Regions from separate parts of the Arthrobacter sp. YAF34 genome, predicted to be linked through region 2. Evidence: predicted binding sites of a transcription regulator. Region 2 holds the regulator's gene; each other region holds the start of a gene.
The links. Region 2 encodes LexA, which represses DNA repair genes until DNA is damaged. Its sites were predicted from a motif close to TCGAACANNTGTTCGA; they were not measured.
Positions count from the first base shown of each region.

Region 1: AB4Y72_RS12950 (LysM peptidoglycan-binding domain-containing protein) is a predicted target of LexA. The motif match lies at 1,931-1,946, and genes of this name have one in related genera.
Region 3: ruvA (Holliday junction branch migration protein RuvA) is a predicted target of LexA. The motif match lies at 2,287-2,302, and genes of this name have one in related genera.
Region 4: AB4Y72_RS17075 (shikimate dehydrogenase) is a predicted target of LexA. The motif match lies at 2,083-2,098, and genes of this name have one in related genera.

Region 1 covers NZ_JBFRCV010000009.1:180,410-184,727, reverse strand. Annotated here, with positions in the region: gene AB4Y72_RS12955 (protein kinase domain-containing protein) at 1-274, opposite strand, end outside; gene AB4Y72_RS12950 (LysM peptidoglycan-binding domain-containing protein) at 405-1,805, opposite strand; gene AB4Y72_RS12945 (Rv2175c family DNA-binding protein) at 2,111-2,464, shown strand; gene AB4Y72_RS12940 (polyprenyl synthetase family protein) at 2,665-3,759, opposite strand; gene AB4Y72_RS12935 (hypothetical protein) at 3,756-4,283, opposite strand.
Region 2 covers NZ_JBFRCV010000002.1:375,619-379,936, reverse strand. Annotated here, with positions in the region: gene hisH (imidazole glycerol phosphate synthase subunit HisH) at 1-209, opposite strand, end outside; gene hisB (imidazoleglycerol-phosphate dehydratase HisB) at 206-832, opposite strand; gene AB4Y72_RS04095 (histidinol-phosphate transaminase) at 904-2,022, opposite strand; gene AB4Y72_RS04090 (LysM peptidoglycan-binding domain-containing protein) at 2,102-2,479, opposite strand; gene lexA (transcriptional repressor LexA) at 2,843-3,592, shown strand; gene AB4Y72_RS04080 (ATP-dependent DNA helicase) at 3,665-4,318, opposite strand, start outside.
Region 3 covers NZ_JBFRCV010000001.1:64,875-69,192, forward strand. Annotated here, with positions in the region: gene AB4Y72_RS00330 (MurT ligase domain-containing protein) at 1-72, opposite strand, end outside; gene pdxT (pyridoxal 5'-phosphate synthase glutaminase subunit PdxT) at 165-866, shown strand; gene AB4Y72_RS00340 (YebC/PmpR family DNA-binding transcriptional regulator) at 870-1,625, shown strand; gene ruvC (crossover junction endodeoxyribonuclease RuvC) at 1,674-2,261, shown strand; gene ruvA (Holliday junction branch migration protein RuvA) at 2,443-3,096, shown strand; gene ruvB (Holliday junction branch migration DNA helicase RuvB) at 3,089-4,156, shown strand.
Region 4 covers NZ_JBFRCV010000015.1:17,251-21,568, reverse strand. Annotated here, with positions in the region: gene AB4Y72_RS17080 (bifunctional sugar phosphate isomerase/epimerase/4-hydroxyphenylpyruvate dioxygenase family protein) at 1-1,104, opposite strand, end outside; gene AB4Y72_RS17075 (shikimate dehydrogenase) at 1,104-1,985, opposite strand; gene AB4Y72_RS17070 (IclR family transcriptional regulator) at 2,127-2,867, opposite strand; gene AB4Y72_RS17065 (MFS transporter) at 3,237-4,318, shown strand, end outside.

The sequences.
Region 1 (4,318 bases), on a different contig from region 2:
AGGCGAGGCGGCCGTCCTCGCCCTGGTCCAGGACGCCCACCACATGGGGGTGGGACAACCTGGCCGCGGCTTTGGCTTCGCGTCCCAGCCGGTCCAGGAACTGCGGGTCATCGGCCAGATGGGGATGGAGCACCTTCAGCGCGACGTCACGCTCGAGGCGCTGGTCCGTGGCGAGGTACACCGTGGACATTCCGCCGCGGGCAAGCCTGGATTGAACCCGGTAGCGGTTGTCCACCAGGTTCCCGACGAGAGCGTCCGACACGTATTCCTGCACCTTACAATCGTAGTCGCTGGACGGAAACGGGCCCGAATCGACATGCGATCCGGGCCCGTAGCCCCACACCCCCAGGACGGGAGTGCGTGCAGGAGTCAATGCGGGCGGCGCCGCCGCTGCGCGCGGGAGGTCAGCTGAACAGCCGCTTGTTGGCCTTGATGGCGGCAACGTACGCCTTCGTGTCATCAAACATGCCGTTCTTGCTGACCGAGTACTGGCCCTGGTAGTAGCCGGCAACAGCGTGGTCGAGGTCGGAGCACGTGCGGACCAGCTGGCGGATGATCGCGATGCCGGCCGTGGCGTTGTCGTACGGGTCCAGCAGGTTCAGCTTGCGGCCCACGAGGTCCGAGGCCCACTCACCGGAGGACGGGATCACCTGCATGGTGCCGATCGCGTTGGCCGGTGACACGGCGCGCTGGTTGAAGCCCGATTCCTGCAGGGCAAAGGCCAGCGCCAGGCTGGCGTCCACGCCCATGCGGCGTGCCGTGTCGGCCACGATCGACTTCATCTGTTCGCGGGTGGGAACCGGGGAAGCGTTGAGCAGCGCCTTGTTCTGGTTGGCCGAGCTGACCACGGCTGCCGGGTAGCTGAACCCGAGGAACGTGCTGGGCACGAGCGGCGTGGTGGCGGCAGGCGAAGTCGAGGCCGGCGCGATCGTCAGCGCGCCGGGAATGACGAGCTTCTGCCCCGGGTAGATGATGCTGGACATCGTCAGCCGGTTGGCGGACAGGACGTCCGAGAGCCTGACGCCGTTGCGCGCCGCGATGCCCGAAAGGGTGTCGCCGGACTTGATGGTGTAGGAGCCCGATTTCGCCGGCGTTGCGGGCACTGCGGTGGCGGCCGGTTTTGCGGCCGGGGCGGAGGGAGCGGACGTGCTGGCCCCGCCCACCTTGACCTTCTGGCCGGGGTAGATGATGGAGCCCATGGTGAGCCCGTTCCATTTGAGGACCTGGGAAAGCCCGACGCCGTGGCGTGCGGCGATCGCGCCCAGGGTGTCGCCTGACTTGACGATGTAGACGCTCCCGCCTGAGGCGGAACTAGCAGGGGCGGGAACAACGGGCGCGGGCTTAGCGGCAGCGGGCCGGGCGGCCGGCGCGGCCGTCGCCGGACCGGTGAGCCTGATCTTCTGGCCCGGATAGATGATGGTGTTGGCCCGCAGCTTGTTCAGCTTGAGGACGGCATTGGTGTCCAGGCCGTACCGCCGGGCCACGGCGCCGACGGTGTCGCCGCGGGCGATCGTGTAGACGGCGGGAGCAGCCGGCTTCGCCGGGCGCAACGCGCTTGGCACGGTTGCCGGGACGGAGGCTGCGGGGATCAGGGCCGCATTGAGGGAGGCTGCCACTTCCGCCTTTGCCTGGGCCCGCATGGCCGCTGCAAGGGTTGCCGGGACGGCGCGCGCCCGCGGCTCGGCCGCGGCAGGCTGGGCGATCGCCAGCGAGGACAGGACGACGGCGGGCAGCGCCGCCGTCGTCGCCGCGATCAGCGGCAGGCTGGGCCGCGCGTGGTGCTGTGGCGAACGTGACGTTGTCATTCGAAAGATCCTCTTCTCAGCGGCAACGCTGCGGTCTGGCCGGTACAACTGGTGTTACCAGTGTGACAAAAGTTATAGCTGTTACAAATGTGATCTATGTGAATCTCTCATGAATTGGGAATTAGTACAAGAACTGTTTGGCATTCCGCAATCCCGATTTCGGCAGAATGCCTGCCCGCGGGCGCGCCGGGGGAGTGCCCGGTAGGCCGGTGCGGGCCCCGCGGGACCGAATGACTGCGGCCGCGGCCGTCATCTCTCCGGCCGTCGACTAGGCGGCGGGGCACCGCGCGTGGCAATCTTTATCCGTGAGTAATGTAGAAAGCCTCGTGGGCGAATGGCTGCCCCTGCCCGATGTTGCACAGCTTCTTAACGCATCTATTACCAAGGTCCATGCCCTCCTGGACGAGCGTGCGCTGGCGGCCATCAGAATCGGGGACCGACGCATCCGTTCCGTACCGGCGGCTTTCATCCAGGACGGCCACGCAGTGGAGAGCCTTAAGGGCACCATCATTGTTCTCTCGGACGCCGGATACTCGGACGAGGAACTGATCACCTGGCTCTTCACCCCGGACGAGTCCCTGCGCGGCCGGCCGATCGACGCCCTGCGGGAAGGGCGCAAGACCGAAATCCGGCGCAGGGCACAGTCCTTGGCCTGGTAGGGGCCGGCCGCCAGCATCCTCTAGCCGGCCGCACCCCCTTGGGACGTGCCGTTGCGGGCCGTGTACAGCGTTTGTCGCCGTGCACGGCCCGCGGCGTATGGTCCGGCTACCGGATCTCCCGTGCGGCTGCGGGTGGCCGGTCTCTTCGGCCTCCGGGACCCTGTCCGGGCCCCTGGGGATGGGCTCAGCGGGTGGTGGGCTCAGGCGGCGCGGCTGACAGTGGCCTCCGCCAGCTTGCGGAGCGCCGTCTTGGGCAGCTCCTCCAGCGGCAGCAGGTCCAGGGCGGCGTAGGCCGCCTTGCCGAACTCGTCAATGAGCACTTCCGTCGCCTGGAGCGCGCCGCACTCCACGATGATGCGGCGGATCTCCGCGATGTCGGAGTCGCTCAGATCGGGGCTGCCGAGCTTGGCGTCGATGAACTCCGATTCTGCCGGCGAGGCCTGGTCCAGGGCGAACGCCACCAGGACCGTGCGCTTGCCTTCACGGAGATCGTCCCCGGCAGGTTTTCCGGTGGTGACGGGGTCGCCGAAGACGCCAAGGACGTCGTCGCGCAGCTGGAACGCCTCGCCCAGCGGCAGGGCAAAGGCGGAGTAGCCGCGGAGCAGCTCGTCGCCGGCGCCGGCCAGGGCTCCGCCCAGCGCCAGTGGGTGCTCCGTGGAGTACTTGGCGGACTTAAACCTGATGATGGACTGTGCCCGGCTGACCGCACCGGCCCGGTCCCGCCGGGGCCCGGCAACTTCTTCCAGGATGTCCAGATACTGCCCTGCCATCACTTCGGCCCGCATGAGGTTGAAGATCAGCCGCGCCGGGCTGCCGGAAGCGGCACGGTGTCCGATTTCAGTGAAGGATTCCTCGCTGAAGGACAAGCAGAGGTCACCTGTAAGGATGGCGGCCGCGTGGCCAAACCGCTCACTGTCCAGCGCCCAGCCCTGGGTCTCGTGCAGTTCGCTGAAGCGGCGGTGCACGCTGGGGCCGCCCCTGCGGGTATCCGAACGGTCAATGATGTCGTCATGGATCAGGGCTGCGGCCTGGAACAGCTCCAGGGCCGAGCCCGCCGTCACCACCTCGGCCGCCCCGGCCTCCCCGCCGGCGCCGCGCCAGCCCCAGTAGCACATGAGGGCCCGGAGGCGCTTACCGCCCGTGACCAGATTCGAGATCGAACCCATCAGCGGATCGATGTCCTGTGAGATTGCGGACATGACGGCCTGGCGGCTGGTCAGGAAATCCGTGAGCTTGCCGGCGACTGAGGCGACGAAGTCCGCCTGCTCGAGCCGCAGCTGTTCGGCGAGGGTCACTTGACGGACTCGGCAGCGACGTTCGCGCCGATCGTGAACGTGGACAGGCCGCCGGTATCCATGACCGAGATGTTGACTGTCTCGTTGTCCCCGCGCAGGAAGTCCTTCGAGGGAAGGGTGCCCACGGATTCGCCGGGGACGGCCTTGAAGCCCTGTGCCTTAAGCCCCTTCGTGTAGAACGCCAGCACGTCGGCCGCGGGGGCGGAGATGCTGCCGACCAGGGCCACGGTGGCGGGCACCGTGGTCTTGTCAAAGCTGCTGGACACCAGTTTGGCTCCGGGCATGACAGGCAGCAGCTTCTGCGGGAAACCGGGAACCAGGGCGCCGACCGTGGCCGAGGTGCCGGGCTGCGCGGAAGGGCTTGGCTGCGCCGTCGTGGAGGACTGCGGCGATGCTGCCGACGTCGATACCGACGACGCCGCCGAGGCTCCGGGGCCGGCAGGCGTGCATGCGGTCAACGCCAGTAACGTGCCCGCCGCCGCGATGGCCGCTGCGGCACGTTTGTGCTGTCCAAATACCTTCACAGGGATTTTCCTCCTGGTGTTGATGCGGAATCAGC
Region 2 (4,318 bases):
ACGACGAGGCCGTCGGCGTTCAGGACGTCAGCCGGTTTGGAGCTGAGGATGACTTCAGCGCCGGCCCGCTCCAGCGCACGCACGGCCGACCGGACATTTCCCGAACCGTAGTCCAGTACCGTCACCGTGGGCTTGCCCTCAGGAGAGGCCGGCTTAGTCCCGGCAACAGGATCGATGATGGCCCCGTCGCGGAGTAGCGGGCCGGTCACAAGGCGCCCTTGGTGGACGGAATGCCTTCGACGCGGGGATCCGGTTCCACGGCCGCGCGCAGCGCCCGGGCAAAGGCCTTGAACTGGGCCTCGACGATGTGATGCGGATCGCGTCCGGCGGTGACGTTCATGTGCAGGCAGATTCCGGCGTGCAGCGTGATCGCTTCGAAGACGTGCCGGGTCAGGGAGCCCGTGAAGTGGCCGCCGATAAGGTGGTATTCCTGGCCTGCCGGCTCCCCGGCGTGAACCAGGTAGGGCCGGCCCGAGACGTCAACGACGGCCTGGGCAAGGGCCTCATCCAGGGGAACGGTCGCCTCGCCAAAGCGGCGTATGCCGGCTTTGTTGCCAAGGGCGGTCCGCAGAACTTCGCCGAAGGTGATGGCCACGTCCTCGACGGTGTGGTGGACATCGATGTGGGTGTCTCCGGTGGCCTTGACGGTCATGTCGATCAGCGAGTGCTTGCTCAGTGCCGTCAGCATGTGGTCGTAGAAGGGGACCGATGTGCTGATGTCCGAGACCCCGGTGCCGTCCAGGTTGATCTCGACCAGGACCGAGGACTCACTGGTGGTCCGTTCCATGCGTGCGGTCCGGCCCTCGGCGGCGGTGGATCCGGTGTTGCTCATCTAGGTGTGTCCTTTGGAAAGAAGGCAGCGTGCTGGGCAGTCTGGCGGGGCGCTCTGGCTCCCCAACAAGTCTAGGCCTGCGGCTTTGCCTGGCTGGTCAGGATGCGTTCGAGACTGTCAAGGAAGGCTGTGGTTTCCGTCTCAGTGCCGGCGGTCACCCGAAGGTGCCCCGGGATGCCAACGTCGCGGATGAGAACACCGGCGTCCAGCAGGCCTTGCCAGACGTCGTGCGGATTCTCCAGTCCGCCGAAGAACACGTAGTTGGAATCAGAGGCGGCCGGCTTGAGTCCGAGCCGGATCAGTTCAGCCACGATCCGGTCGCGCTGGCGTTTGATGTCCTCGACGTCCGCCATGAGCGCCGCCCGGTGGCTCAGGGCAGCCAGGGCCGTTGCCTGGGTGATGGCGGAGAGGTGGTACGGGAGGCGGACCAGGCGGAGGGCATCGGCAACTTCCGGAGCCGCGGCCATATAGCCCAGACGCGCCCCGGCGAGGGCGAACGCCTTGCTCATGGTCCGCGAGACGATGAGCCGCTCCCGGCCGGGCAGGAGTGTGAGGGCGCTGGGCGTGCCGTCGTGGGCGAACTCGTGGTAAGCCTCGTCGACGATCACGACGGTCTGGCTGGCCTCGCCGGCGTCGTAAACCGCCTCGACCACATCAAGCCCCAGCCCCGTGCCGGTGGGATTGTTCGGCGAGCAGAGGAAGACGATGTTGGGCTGAAGTTCCCGGACCTGCCGGGCAGCCGATTCCGCGCTGAGGCCGTAGTCCGCCTCTCGGGCACCGACGATGTACTGCGTATCGGTACCCGCTGCCAGCAGCGGGTACATCGAATACGTGGGAGGGAAGCCGAGCGCGGTCCGGCCGGGGCCGCCGAACGCCTGGAGAATCTGCTGGAGGACTTCGTTGGAACCGTTCGCGGCCCAGATGTGCTCCGCGGTGAGGCCGTGGCCAAGGTATTCGGCGAGGGCCTCACGCAATTCCGTGAACTCCCGGTCCGGGTAGCGGTTCAGCCCGGCGGCGGCGGTGCTCACGGCTTCGGTGATGGCCGCGCGTACGTCGGCCGGGACACCGTGGGTGTTCTCATTGACGTTGAGCAGGATGGGGACGTCCAACTGGGGCGCGCCATACGGACGCAGGCCGCGCAGATTGGTTCGGAGGGGCAGTCGGTTGAGGCGCTCAAGCTGGTCAGTCACGTGACCAGTTTAAGTGGTTGCGCCGCTGGCACCGAAACCGTGACGCCACCGCCGGTACTGACACGGTACTGGCGGGGCGTTACTTGGACGGGACGAACAGACGCTGGCCCGGCATCACGCGTGCAGCGTCCAGGTTGTTCAGCTGGACGATATCGGCGACGACGTCACGGGGATCACGCTCCGGCGCCACGGACCCCGCAATGGCCCAGAGCGACTCCCCCGGCTGCACCGTCACGGAAACGGTCGGCGTCACCGAGAGCTGTCCGGCGGAATCGGCAGCCTTCGCGGGCGCGTTGAGAAATCCGCCGAGCGAGAGAAGCAGCGCGGCCAGCAGGATCAGCGGGACGCCGAAGAAGACGAACCGGCCGCGCCGGGTGAGCCGCAGCGGCGCCTGCTTGGGCCGGTGGTCCGGGGCGTTGTGAACGAATGTGCCATGAATCGCGCTTGCTGCTGACATGAATTGAGCCCTCCTGGACCATACGGTGCCGCCCGGCGTGCTCCACATACGCGCCGCCAACCGGCCGAACCTTCGAACATAGAACCGAACAGTGTTCTCGAAGCTTTGGAAGCTCGAATCAACTTATCGAACACATATTCGAATAATGCTTGTTCTGTTTTAGCACTTAGTGACGAACGATGTCGAGACTCGCTAGAACAAATGTTTGAAAAAGTTCTGCGGCTGGCCTACTTTTGAGGGAAAGAACAACCACTCGTGAACTCGTTCATCGGTAGTTGATCAGGAGGGTCTGACAATTCAGGCCGGAAGTTCCCGGTGACAGCAGCCACGGCGGCCGGGTGGATCGGAAAGGCGTTGGCGAACATGGCAGCACAAGCCACCGGCGGCAGGGCCAGCTCACGGAGCGCCCAGCCCGCACGGGCCCCCAAGAGCCTCACCGTCCGGCAGAAGAAAATCCTGGAGACCATCCAGCGCTCCGTCACGGACAACGGCTATCCGCCCTCCATGCGGGAGATCGGCGACACGGTCGGACTCGCCAGCTTGTCCAGCGTGACCCATCAGCTCTCCCAGCTGGAAAAACTCGGTTACCTGCGGCGGGACCCGAAACGTCCGCGGGCGATGGAAGTGCTCATGCCACTGACTTTGGACGAAGGGACCACGCCCATTTCGGGCGTCGAGAAGTCCAGCGGCCTGCGCGCCGTCGGCGGCCTGTCCGTGACTGAACTCGCCAGCGCCACCGACACGGCAATGGTGCCGTTCGTCGGACGGATCGCGGCTGGCGGCCCGATTCTCGCCGACCAAGTGGTCGAAGACGTCATGCCCCTGCCGCGCCAGCTTGTGGGCCATGGCGAGCTGTTCATGCTCAAAGTGGCGGGCGACTCGATGATTGATGCCGCCATCTGCGACGGCGACTGGGTGGTTGTCCGTCGCCAGGGTGACGCCGTGAATGGCGACATTGTGGCCGCACTGCTGGACGACGAAGCCACCGTCAAGACGTTCCGGCAACGGGACGGGCACACCTGGCTGCTGCCGCAAAACACCCAATACGAGCCCATCCTCGGCGATCACGCCGTCATCATGGGCAAAGTCGTGTCGGTGCTCCGCTCCCTCTGACTCCCGCCAGCAACAGCGCGTGAGGGCCCCGTCCGGAGTCGGACGGGGCCCCGCACTCAAACTCCCAGCGGCCTACTTGGCCGGCTGTCCGGGGTCCATGGCAAGCCGCTCCAGCGCCGCGAGGGCAATCGAAGGATCGGTGGTGGGCCAGAACGGGGGAAGCGCGGCGCGCAGGAACCCGCCGTAGCGCTCCGTGGACAGCCTCGAGTCCAGCACTGCCACCACACCCTTGTCCGAGGTCGAACGAATCAGCCGCCCGGCCCCCTGGGCGAGCCGGATCGCGGCGTGCGTCGCCGAAACTGACATGAAGCCGTTGCCGCCGGCCTGGGCCACGGCCCGGGATCGCGCCGTCATCAGCGGGTCGTCCGGCCGCGGGAACGGAATCCGGTCAATGACCACCAGCCGGCAGGACACGCCCGGTACGTCCACACCCTGCCAGAGGGACATGGTGCCAAACAGACACGTGTCCGGCTCATCGGCAAACTGCCGCACCAGCGCCGTCATACTCGATTCCCCTTGGCAGAGGATGCTGACGTCCAGCCGGGGCCGCATGGCCTCGGCCGCCTCCTCGGCAGCACGCCGCGACGAGAACAGGCACAGGGCACCGCCGCCGGACGCCCGGATCAGCTTCTCGAGTTCGTCCAGGGCCTCGGGAGAAGTCCCCCGGCCGGGCTTGGGCAGATGCCGGGCGACGTAGAGGATGCCCTGTTTCGGATAGTCGAAAGG
Region 3 (4,318 bases), on a different contig from region 2:
GGCCGAGCCTCCGCCCCTGAGCCGGGAGACCCGGCGGACGAGCTTGCCGAGCGGAACGCTGTAGTAAAGCATGCTCTGTAATATATCCCAGCGGAGGCATGGAACCGGGACAGCCGGGCCCGGCGCATGCATCCCGGGCCGGCGCGGCGCATTATGCTGTGGGGATGACCTCCCCCTCTCTTTCCCCTGTTTCCCGCGTGGGAACAGGTCTCCGGATCGGCGTCCTGGCGCTCCAAGGCGATTTCCGGGAGCATCTGCACGCTGTGGAATCCGCCGGCGCCGCCGGCGTCGGAATCCGCCGCCCCGCCGAACTTGACGGCCTGGACGGGCTCATCATCCCCGGCGGCGAATCGACCACGATCGACAAGCTGTCCCGGATCTTCGGGCTCCGCGAACCGCTGCGCGAACGCATCCAGGCGGGCCTGCCCGTCTACGGCTCCTGCGCCGGAATGATCCTGCTGGCGGACGAGATCGCGGACCCGGCGATGGACCTGGCCGGAAACCCGCAGCAGACCTTCGGCGGCCTGGACATCACCGTTCGCCGCAATGCCTTCGGCCGGCAGCGCGAGTCCTTCGAGACGGACCTCGACTTCGGGGGGCTGGACTTCAGCGCCGCCGGCGGTGTGGTGGCCCCGGTCCACGCCGTCTTCATCCGCGGTCCCTGGGTGGAGCGTGTGGGCGACGGCGTCGAGGTCCTCGCCCAGGTGGAACCGTCCAAGGCCGGTCACCCCGAGTCGCTGGACGGGACGGCTAGAATTGTTGCTGTGCGTTCCGGCCAGCTGCTGGCCACCTCCTTCCACCCGGAAGTAACGGGGGAGAAGCGCGTGCATGAACTGTTTATTCGAATGATCAGAGGAGAAGCGTAAAGCATGTCAGGCCACTCCAAATGGGCGACGACCAAGCACAAGAAGGCGATCCTCGATAGCCGGCGGGCCAAGTCCTTCGCCAAGCTGATCAAGAACATCGAAGTCGCCGCGCGCATGGGCGGCCCGGACCTCTCCGGCAACCCGAGCCTGGAACTCGCTGTCACCAAGGCCAAAAAGACCTCGGTGCCCGCTGACAACATCGACCGCGCCATCAAGCGCGGCGCCGGCCTCACCGGCGAGGTCGTTGACTACACCGAGATCATGTACGAGTGCCGCGGCCCGCAGGGTTCGGCGCTCCTGATCGAGTGCCTCACGGACAACAAGAACCGCGCCGCTTCCGAGGTCCGGCTCGCCATCTCCCGCAACGGCGGCACGATCGCGGACCCCGGGTCGGTCAGCTACCTCTTCAGCCGCAAGGGCGTCGTCTCGCTGCCGAAGAACGGCCTGAGTGAGGACGACGTGCTGATGGCCGTCCTGGACGCCGGCGCCGAGGAGGTCAAGGACAACGGGGACAGCTTCGAGATCCACTCCGAGCCCACCGACCTGCAGGCCATCCGTGACGCGCTCAAGGAAGCCGGGATCGAGTACGACACCGACGAGGCCGAGTTCGTGCCCTCGATGCAGGTGCCGCTGGACCTCGACGCCGCCAAGAAGTTCATGAAGCTCGTGGACGCCCTGGAAGAACTCGACGACGTCCAGAACGTTTACAGCAACGCGGACCTCAGCGACGAAGTGCAGGCCGCACTGGAAGCGGAGTGACCCTGTCACCTCGCCGGGACGTTGAGGCCCGGTCTTGACGGCCCCGCCGTGACGCTGCGCGTCCTGGGGGTTGATCCGGGCCTCACCCGTTGCGGCATCGGCGTCGTGGACGTCGAAAAGAACCGCCGAGCCACCATGGTGGCCTTCGGCGTCGTGGGAACTTCACCCGAGGAGAGCCTGGACCAGCGGCTTCTCGTCATTGCCACATCCATCGACGAGTGGCTGGACAAGTACGAGCCGCACGTCCTGGCCGTGGAACGGGTCTTTTCCCAACTCAACGTCAGCACCGTCATGGGGGTGGCGCAGGCTTCCGGGGTGGTCATTGCGGCCGCCGCGCGCCGCGGCATCCCGGTGGCGCTGCACACGCCGTCGGAGGTCAAAGCCGCCGTCACGGGAAGCGGTACCTCCAACAAGGATGCCGTCACCAAGCTGGTGACCAAGATCCTCCGGCTGGACGCGCCGCCGCGCCCCGCCGACGCCGCCGATGCCCTGGCCTTGGCCATCACCCACGCCTGGCGGTCAGGAAGCGGCACTTCCCCCAAGGAGGCAGTGACCACGGGGCCGGGCAGCCAGTCCCTTACCCCGGCCCAGCGGGCGTGGGCCGACGCGGAGGCAAAAGCGCGCCGTGCCCGCTGAATGTCGGCCCCGCTTGCTAACCTATTCGTAGATATGTTCGGATAGCCGGGTTGCTCGCATGTATACGCGCTGCACGTATAAACGCTGCTTGTACAAGCGCCGTCTGTATATGCGCCGCCTGTAAATCCGCTGTCTGTATGTTCGCCGTCGTATTTTTCGCTGTCATCCCAGGAGCCCGGCCTTGATCAGTTTTCTTCGCGGAACCGTTGCGCACGTTGGCCTGTCCTCGGCCGTGATCGACCTCAACGGCGCCGGCATGAGCGTCAACGCCACGCCGCAGACCCTCAGCGGGCTCCGTGTAGGGGACGAGGGGAAGCTGTTCACGTCCCTGATTGTGCGGGAGGACTCCCTGACCCTCTTCGGCTTCGCCAGCGATGACGAGCGGGAAGTGTTCGATGTCCTGCTCAGCGTCAGCGGCGTCGGTCCCCGGCTCGCGCTGGCCGTGCTGGCCGTCCACGAACCGGAAGCCATCCGGGTCGCCGCCCACTCCGGCGACGGCAAGGCCTTCACGAAGGTCCCAGGCATCGGGCCGAAGGTGGCCGGGCGGATCGTGCTGGAACTCGCCGGCAAGCTCGTACCGCACGGCACCGCCGGCGCGGCCGGTGCGGCCGCCCCCCTGGCTTCGGCGGAATCCGTGTGGAAGCCGCAGGTCATCGCGGCGATGACCAGCCTCGGCTGGTCCGAAAAGGATGCCGCCGCCAGCATCGACAAGTCCCTCGCCGATTCCCCCGACCTCGCCGCGAACGGCAATGTGGCGGAGATCCTCCGCGCGACGCTGCGCTGGCTGGGACAGGACGGCGCCCGCGCCGGAAACCGGGTAGGCGCGCGTGGCTGAGCCGTCGATCGTCTCCGGCGGCGAGGAGCCGGAGGAACGCGCCATCGAAGCCGCCCTGCGGCCGAAGAACCTGCACGACTTCGTGGGCCAGCACCGCGTCCGCAAGCAGCTGTCCCTCGTCCTGGAAGCCTCGCGCATGCGCGGCCGCAGCGCGGACCACGTGCTGCTCTCCGGGCCGCCCGGCCTGGGCAAGACCACGCTGTCCATGATCATCGCCGCCGAGATGAACGTCCCGTTGCGGATCAGCAGCGGCCCGGCCATCCAGCACGCGGGCGACCTCGCTGCGATCCTGTCCTCACTCTCCGAGGGTGAGGTTCTGTTCCTTGACGAGATCCACCGCATGTCCCGTCCGGCCGAGGAAATGCTGTACATGGCCATGGAGGATTTCCGCGTCGACATCGTCGTCGGCAAGGGGGCCGGCGCCACGGCCATCCCGCTGGAACTGCCGCCCTTCACCCTGGTCGGCGCCACCACGCGGGCCGGCCTGCTCCCTGGGCCCCTGCGTGACCGCTTCGGTTTCACCGGCCACCTTGAGTTCTACTCCGTCGAGGAGCTGGAACTGGTTTTGCGCCGTTCGGCCGGTCTGCTGGACCTCAAGGTCAACTCGGCAGGCTTCAGCGAGATCGCCGGACGGTCCCGGGGCACGCCACGCATCGCCAACCGGCTCCTGCGCCGGGTCCGGGACTGGGCGCTGGTGCACGGCCTCGAGCAGATCGACGCCCGGGCGGCGTCCGCGGCGCTGGACATGTACGAGGTGGACAAGCGTGGCCTGGACCGGCTGGACCGTGCCGTTCTGGAGGCCCTCATCACAAAGTTCGGCGGGGGACCGGTGGGCCTGTCCACACTTGCGATCGCCGTCGGCGAGGAAACAGAAACCGTGGAAACGGTCGCCGAGCCGTACCTCGTGCGGGAGGGACTGTTGGGCCGGACCCCGCGGGGCCGCATCGCCCTGGCGCCGGCCTGGACGCACCTGGGCTTCGCCGTTCCCGCCGGTGTGTTCGGCCAGGACCCGCTGGAACTGTTCCAGGCCGACGAGCTGGACGACAGTACGCTGAGCTAATCCGGCGGCGGACTCGGTGGCGAAACGGGTCCGGAGCCGGTCCGCAACCGCCGCTAACACTCTTCCTTCAGCTTTTCCCTTTAGACTGGTATGACGCTCGGCACGTTCGGGTTTGTTTCCGTGGGTGGAGAGCAGGTGGCCGCCGGCGGTTGGGGGATGGTC
Region 4 (4,318 bases), on a different contig from region 2:
GGCAGCAGGAGCGGACGCCTGCTGCCCGGCGGCGGGTTCTTCGTTGATGATCAAGCGGGCGCGGCCCATGGTCCACAATTGCACGTTCTTGGTCCGATGGCGCCCGTTGAACGCGAATCCCAGCTGGCCGAGCAGCGTTTCCAGGCCGGCGGTGTCCCCGGCCCGGACTTCGGCGAAGTTGAAGCCGGCGGGCTCGGCCACCCGGGGAAGCGTGGCGAGCTCCATCGGGTAGCGGCGCCGGGCCGTAGCGCCGGCCGCACCGCTTTCAGCCGCGGCCGGGTTGGCCTCGAGCCATCGGGCGCTCTGCTCCTCGAGCCAGATCAGCGAACGCATGGCGTCGACGGCCGTGCGTTCGACGTCGGCCTGGCGGAAGACGTCGTTGAACACCTCCAGCGACACCGGCCCGGTGTAGCCGGCGCGGACCACGTGGCCCATGAACTTGGCGAGGTCGAACTGGCCCTCGCCCGGGAACACCCGGTAGTGCCGGCTCCAGGACAGCACGTCCATCGACAGTTTGGGGGCGTCCGCCACCTGGACGAAGAAAATCTTGTCCGGGTTGAAGGCCTCGATCGGCGCGGTGTCCCAGTCGCGGGAGAGGATGTGGAACGAGTCCAGGCAGGTGCCCAGGCTGGGATGGTCCACCGTCTCAACGAGCCGGTGGGCGTGCTCGTAATCGTTGACATACTTGCCCCAGGCCAGCGCCTCGTAGGCGACCTTGACGCCGTGGTCCCCCGCGAGGTCCGCTAGCCGGGAGAGCTGGGCGGCCCGGAGATCGTCGTCGTCAATCGTTGCCGTCCCGACGTTGGAGCAGAGCAGCATGGTGTCCATGCCCAGGCGGGACATGAGCCGGAACTTGGCGTCCGCCCGGCGCAGGTTCGCGGCGAGCACGTCCTCGGAAACGCTGTCAAAGTCGCGGAACGGCTGGTAGAGGTCAAGGGTCAGGCCGAGGTCGGCGGCCAGCTTTCGGACGTCCTCCGGGCTCAGCGGCGACGTAATGAGGTCCTGCTCGAAGATTTCGATCCCGTCGAACCCGGCAACGGCGCAAGCCTGCATCTTTTCCCGCAGGGTGCCGGAGAGGCAGACGGTGGCGATCCCGGTGCGCATTACGCGGCCACCTCTTCCGCGGCCACAAGGTCCAGGAAGTGGGACCGCATGCGCTCCGCGTCCGGCTCGCGTCCGGTGAAAATCCGGAAGGCGTCCGCCGCCTGGCCCACGGCCATCCGGCCGCCATCGAGCACCTCGCAGCCCTTGGCCCGGGCCGCGCGGACGAGTTCGGTGTCGATCGGCCGGTACACGATGTCGGCCACCCAGTGCCGGGACTCCACGAGGGACACGTCCAGCGGAAGGCCCGGGTGGGCAGCCATGCCCACGGGAGTGCAGTGGACCAGGCCGTCGGCCAGCGGCATGAGCTGCGGCAGCTCCGCCGTCGTCCGGGCGGTGACCGTCCGGCCCGGGAAGAAACCGGCGAGTTCGGCCGCGCGGGCGGCGCAACGCGCCACATCGGTGTCCACAAGGTCCAGTGCCCGGACTCCCGCGGTGAGCAGGGCGTAGGCGACGGCGGATCCGGCGCCGCCCGCTCCCAGCTGCACCACGCGGTCCAGGGTGGCGCCCGGGAGTCCGGTGGCCAGTGCCGCCGCGAAGCCGGAAAAGTCGGTGTTGTGGCCGATGAAGCGTCCGTCCCGAATGACGACGGTGTTGACGGCACCGAGGCACCGGGCGTCGGAGGAGACCTCGTCGAGGTAGTCGAGCACGAGCTGCTTGCAGGGGTGCGTGATGTTCAAGCCGTTGAACCCGAGACTCCGCGCACCGGCCAGCAGCCCTCCCACCGCCTGGCCGGGCAGGCCGAGTTCGATCAGGTCGATGGGGCGGTAGAGGTACCGGAGGCCCTGAACGTCGCCTTCGCGTTCGTGCATGTAGGGCGTGAGGGAGGGCGTGACGCCGTCTCCCACGAGGCCCACGAGGAAGGACTCTGCTCGATTGCTCATCCGGTTAGCTCCTTTGACAACGGCACTCGGCGGGCGGGGCGCTTGCGGCGCCCGCGGCGGACCGGGTAGGGATTACAGTACAGACTTTGTTCACATGTTGCACGTATGTTCGAGTGACGAACATATTGTGACGATGCGGGCTCACTGCTGGGGCAGCCGGGCGGACAGCTCCGCCGCGGCCGACTGCAGGAGGGGCACCAGGGCCACAAGGGCCTCCATGCTGAGCCGGAACACGGGCACGGCAGTGGCGAGGGAGGCGAAGGCGTGGCCCTGGGCGTTGAAAACCGGAACGGCGAGGGCGCGCATGCCGAGCTCGTTTTCCTCGTCCATCGTGGCGTAGCCGCGCCGGCGGACCAGCTCGATTTCCGCCCGGAACGCCTCGCGGTCGGTGATGGAATGCTCGGTCAGCGGATCGAGGGGCAGTTCGTCCGTGAGCTGGGCGCGGGTGGCGTCGTCGGCGAACGCCACCAGCGCCTTGCCCACCGAGGTGGTGTGCAGCGCGCCCAGATGGCCGGGGTCGCTCGTGACCCGGAACGTCTGCGGCCCGTCCACCTTGTTGACCGTGAGGTGGTGGATGCCGTCCCGCACGGAGAGGATGGTGGCCTCGCCCGTTTCCTCGGTCACGCGACGCAGGATGGGCAATGCCGTGCCGGCGAAGCCGTGGTGGTTCGAGACACGCTGGCCCAACTGGAAAACGCGCAGACCCAGGTGGTAGCGGCGGCCGTCCGGTTCATAGTCCACAAAGCCGTCCCGCGTCAGCGAGCCGAGGAGGCGGTAGGTGGTGCTGAACGGAAGCTCGGCCCGGCGGGAGATCTCCGCGGCGCTGGCACCGCGGGGCTCGTCGCCGAGGAGGACCAGCAGACCCAGGGCCTTGCCCACCATATCCGTCCGCGAGTCCTCCTTATCAGCCTTACTGCCGGTCTTTTTGTCAGTCTTGACGGTTCCGGCGGCCGTGCCCGGCTTCGGGACGGACTCGGCCGGGTACCCGCGAGGGCCGGGCGTTTCTGTGGCTTGATTCACACTCATGCATCAATGCTCCCACATAGTGAGAGCTATTTCTAGATGGTGATTATTTTCCTTGACAAGTGACTGCGCTCACAGCCATGATTGCTGTATCGCACAAGTAGCTCCCACCATGTGGCTACTGGTCCGGGTCTTTCCACGGACTTCCGGTTGCACCACACGTGAACAAGCGGCAGCCGAGACCTTCCTGATCCATCCGCGACAACGTCGTCACACAAAAGGAACACCATGAGCCACACTGTCCCGTCTACGACGCCGGGTACCACCACAGGAGGGACGCCGAAGAAGGCGGCCCTTGCCAGCTTCCTGGGCAGCGCCGTCGAGTACTACGACTTCTTCATCTTTGGTTCGGCAGCGGCGCTGATCTTCCCGCACGTCTTCTTTCCGGATGCCGACACCAACGCGGCGATCATGTCGTTCGCCACCTTCGGCTTCGCCTACATTGCCCGTCCGGTCGGGGCCGTCGTCCTGGGCCACTTCGGCGACAGGATCGGGCGCCGGAAGGTCCTCATGTTCACGCTGCTGCTGATGGGGGCCTCCACCTTTGCCATCGGCTGCCTGCCGGACTTCAAGACGGTGGGCTGGTGGGCTCCTGTCCTGCTGGTGCTGGCGCGTCTCTGCCAGGGCTTTTCCGCGGCCGGCGAGCAGGCCGGCGCCTCTTCCATGACCCTCGAGCACGCCCCGGACAACCGCCGCTCCTTCTTCACCTCCTGGACGCTCACGGGAACCCAGGGCGGCCAGATCCTGGCGGCCCTTGTCTTCATCCCGGTCCTGGCCCTGCCGGATGACATCAAATACACCATCGGCTGGCGCATCCCGTTCTGGCTCAGCGCGGTGGTAGTGCTGATCGCGTTCTTCATCCGCCGCACCCTGCACGAACCGCCGGCCTTCGAGGAAGCCCGCAAGACCGCCCAGATCGCCAAGCTCCCCGTTGCCGACCTGCTCAAGGGCCACTGGCGCGATGTCCTCCGCGTGATTGCCTGCGCCTTCATCGCCGCCGTGTCCACGGTCTTCGGTACCCTCGCCATCAGCTACGCCAAGAACGTTGCGGGCGTGGACGGCACCACCACCCTCTGGCTGGTGGTCGGCGCCAATTTCCTGGCCCTGGGCACCCAGCCGCTGTTCGGCATGCTCGCGGACAAAATCGGCCGCAAGCCGGTCTTCATCTACGGCGCCCTGTCCAGCGCGGTCCTGACCCCGGTGTTCCTGCTGAGCCTCGAGTCCGGCAGTGTCCCCCTGATGTTCCTGGCCGCCGTCGCGTTCTTCTCCTTCGGCTACGCCGCAGCGAATGCGGTCTGGCCCTCCTTCTA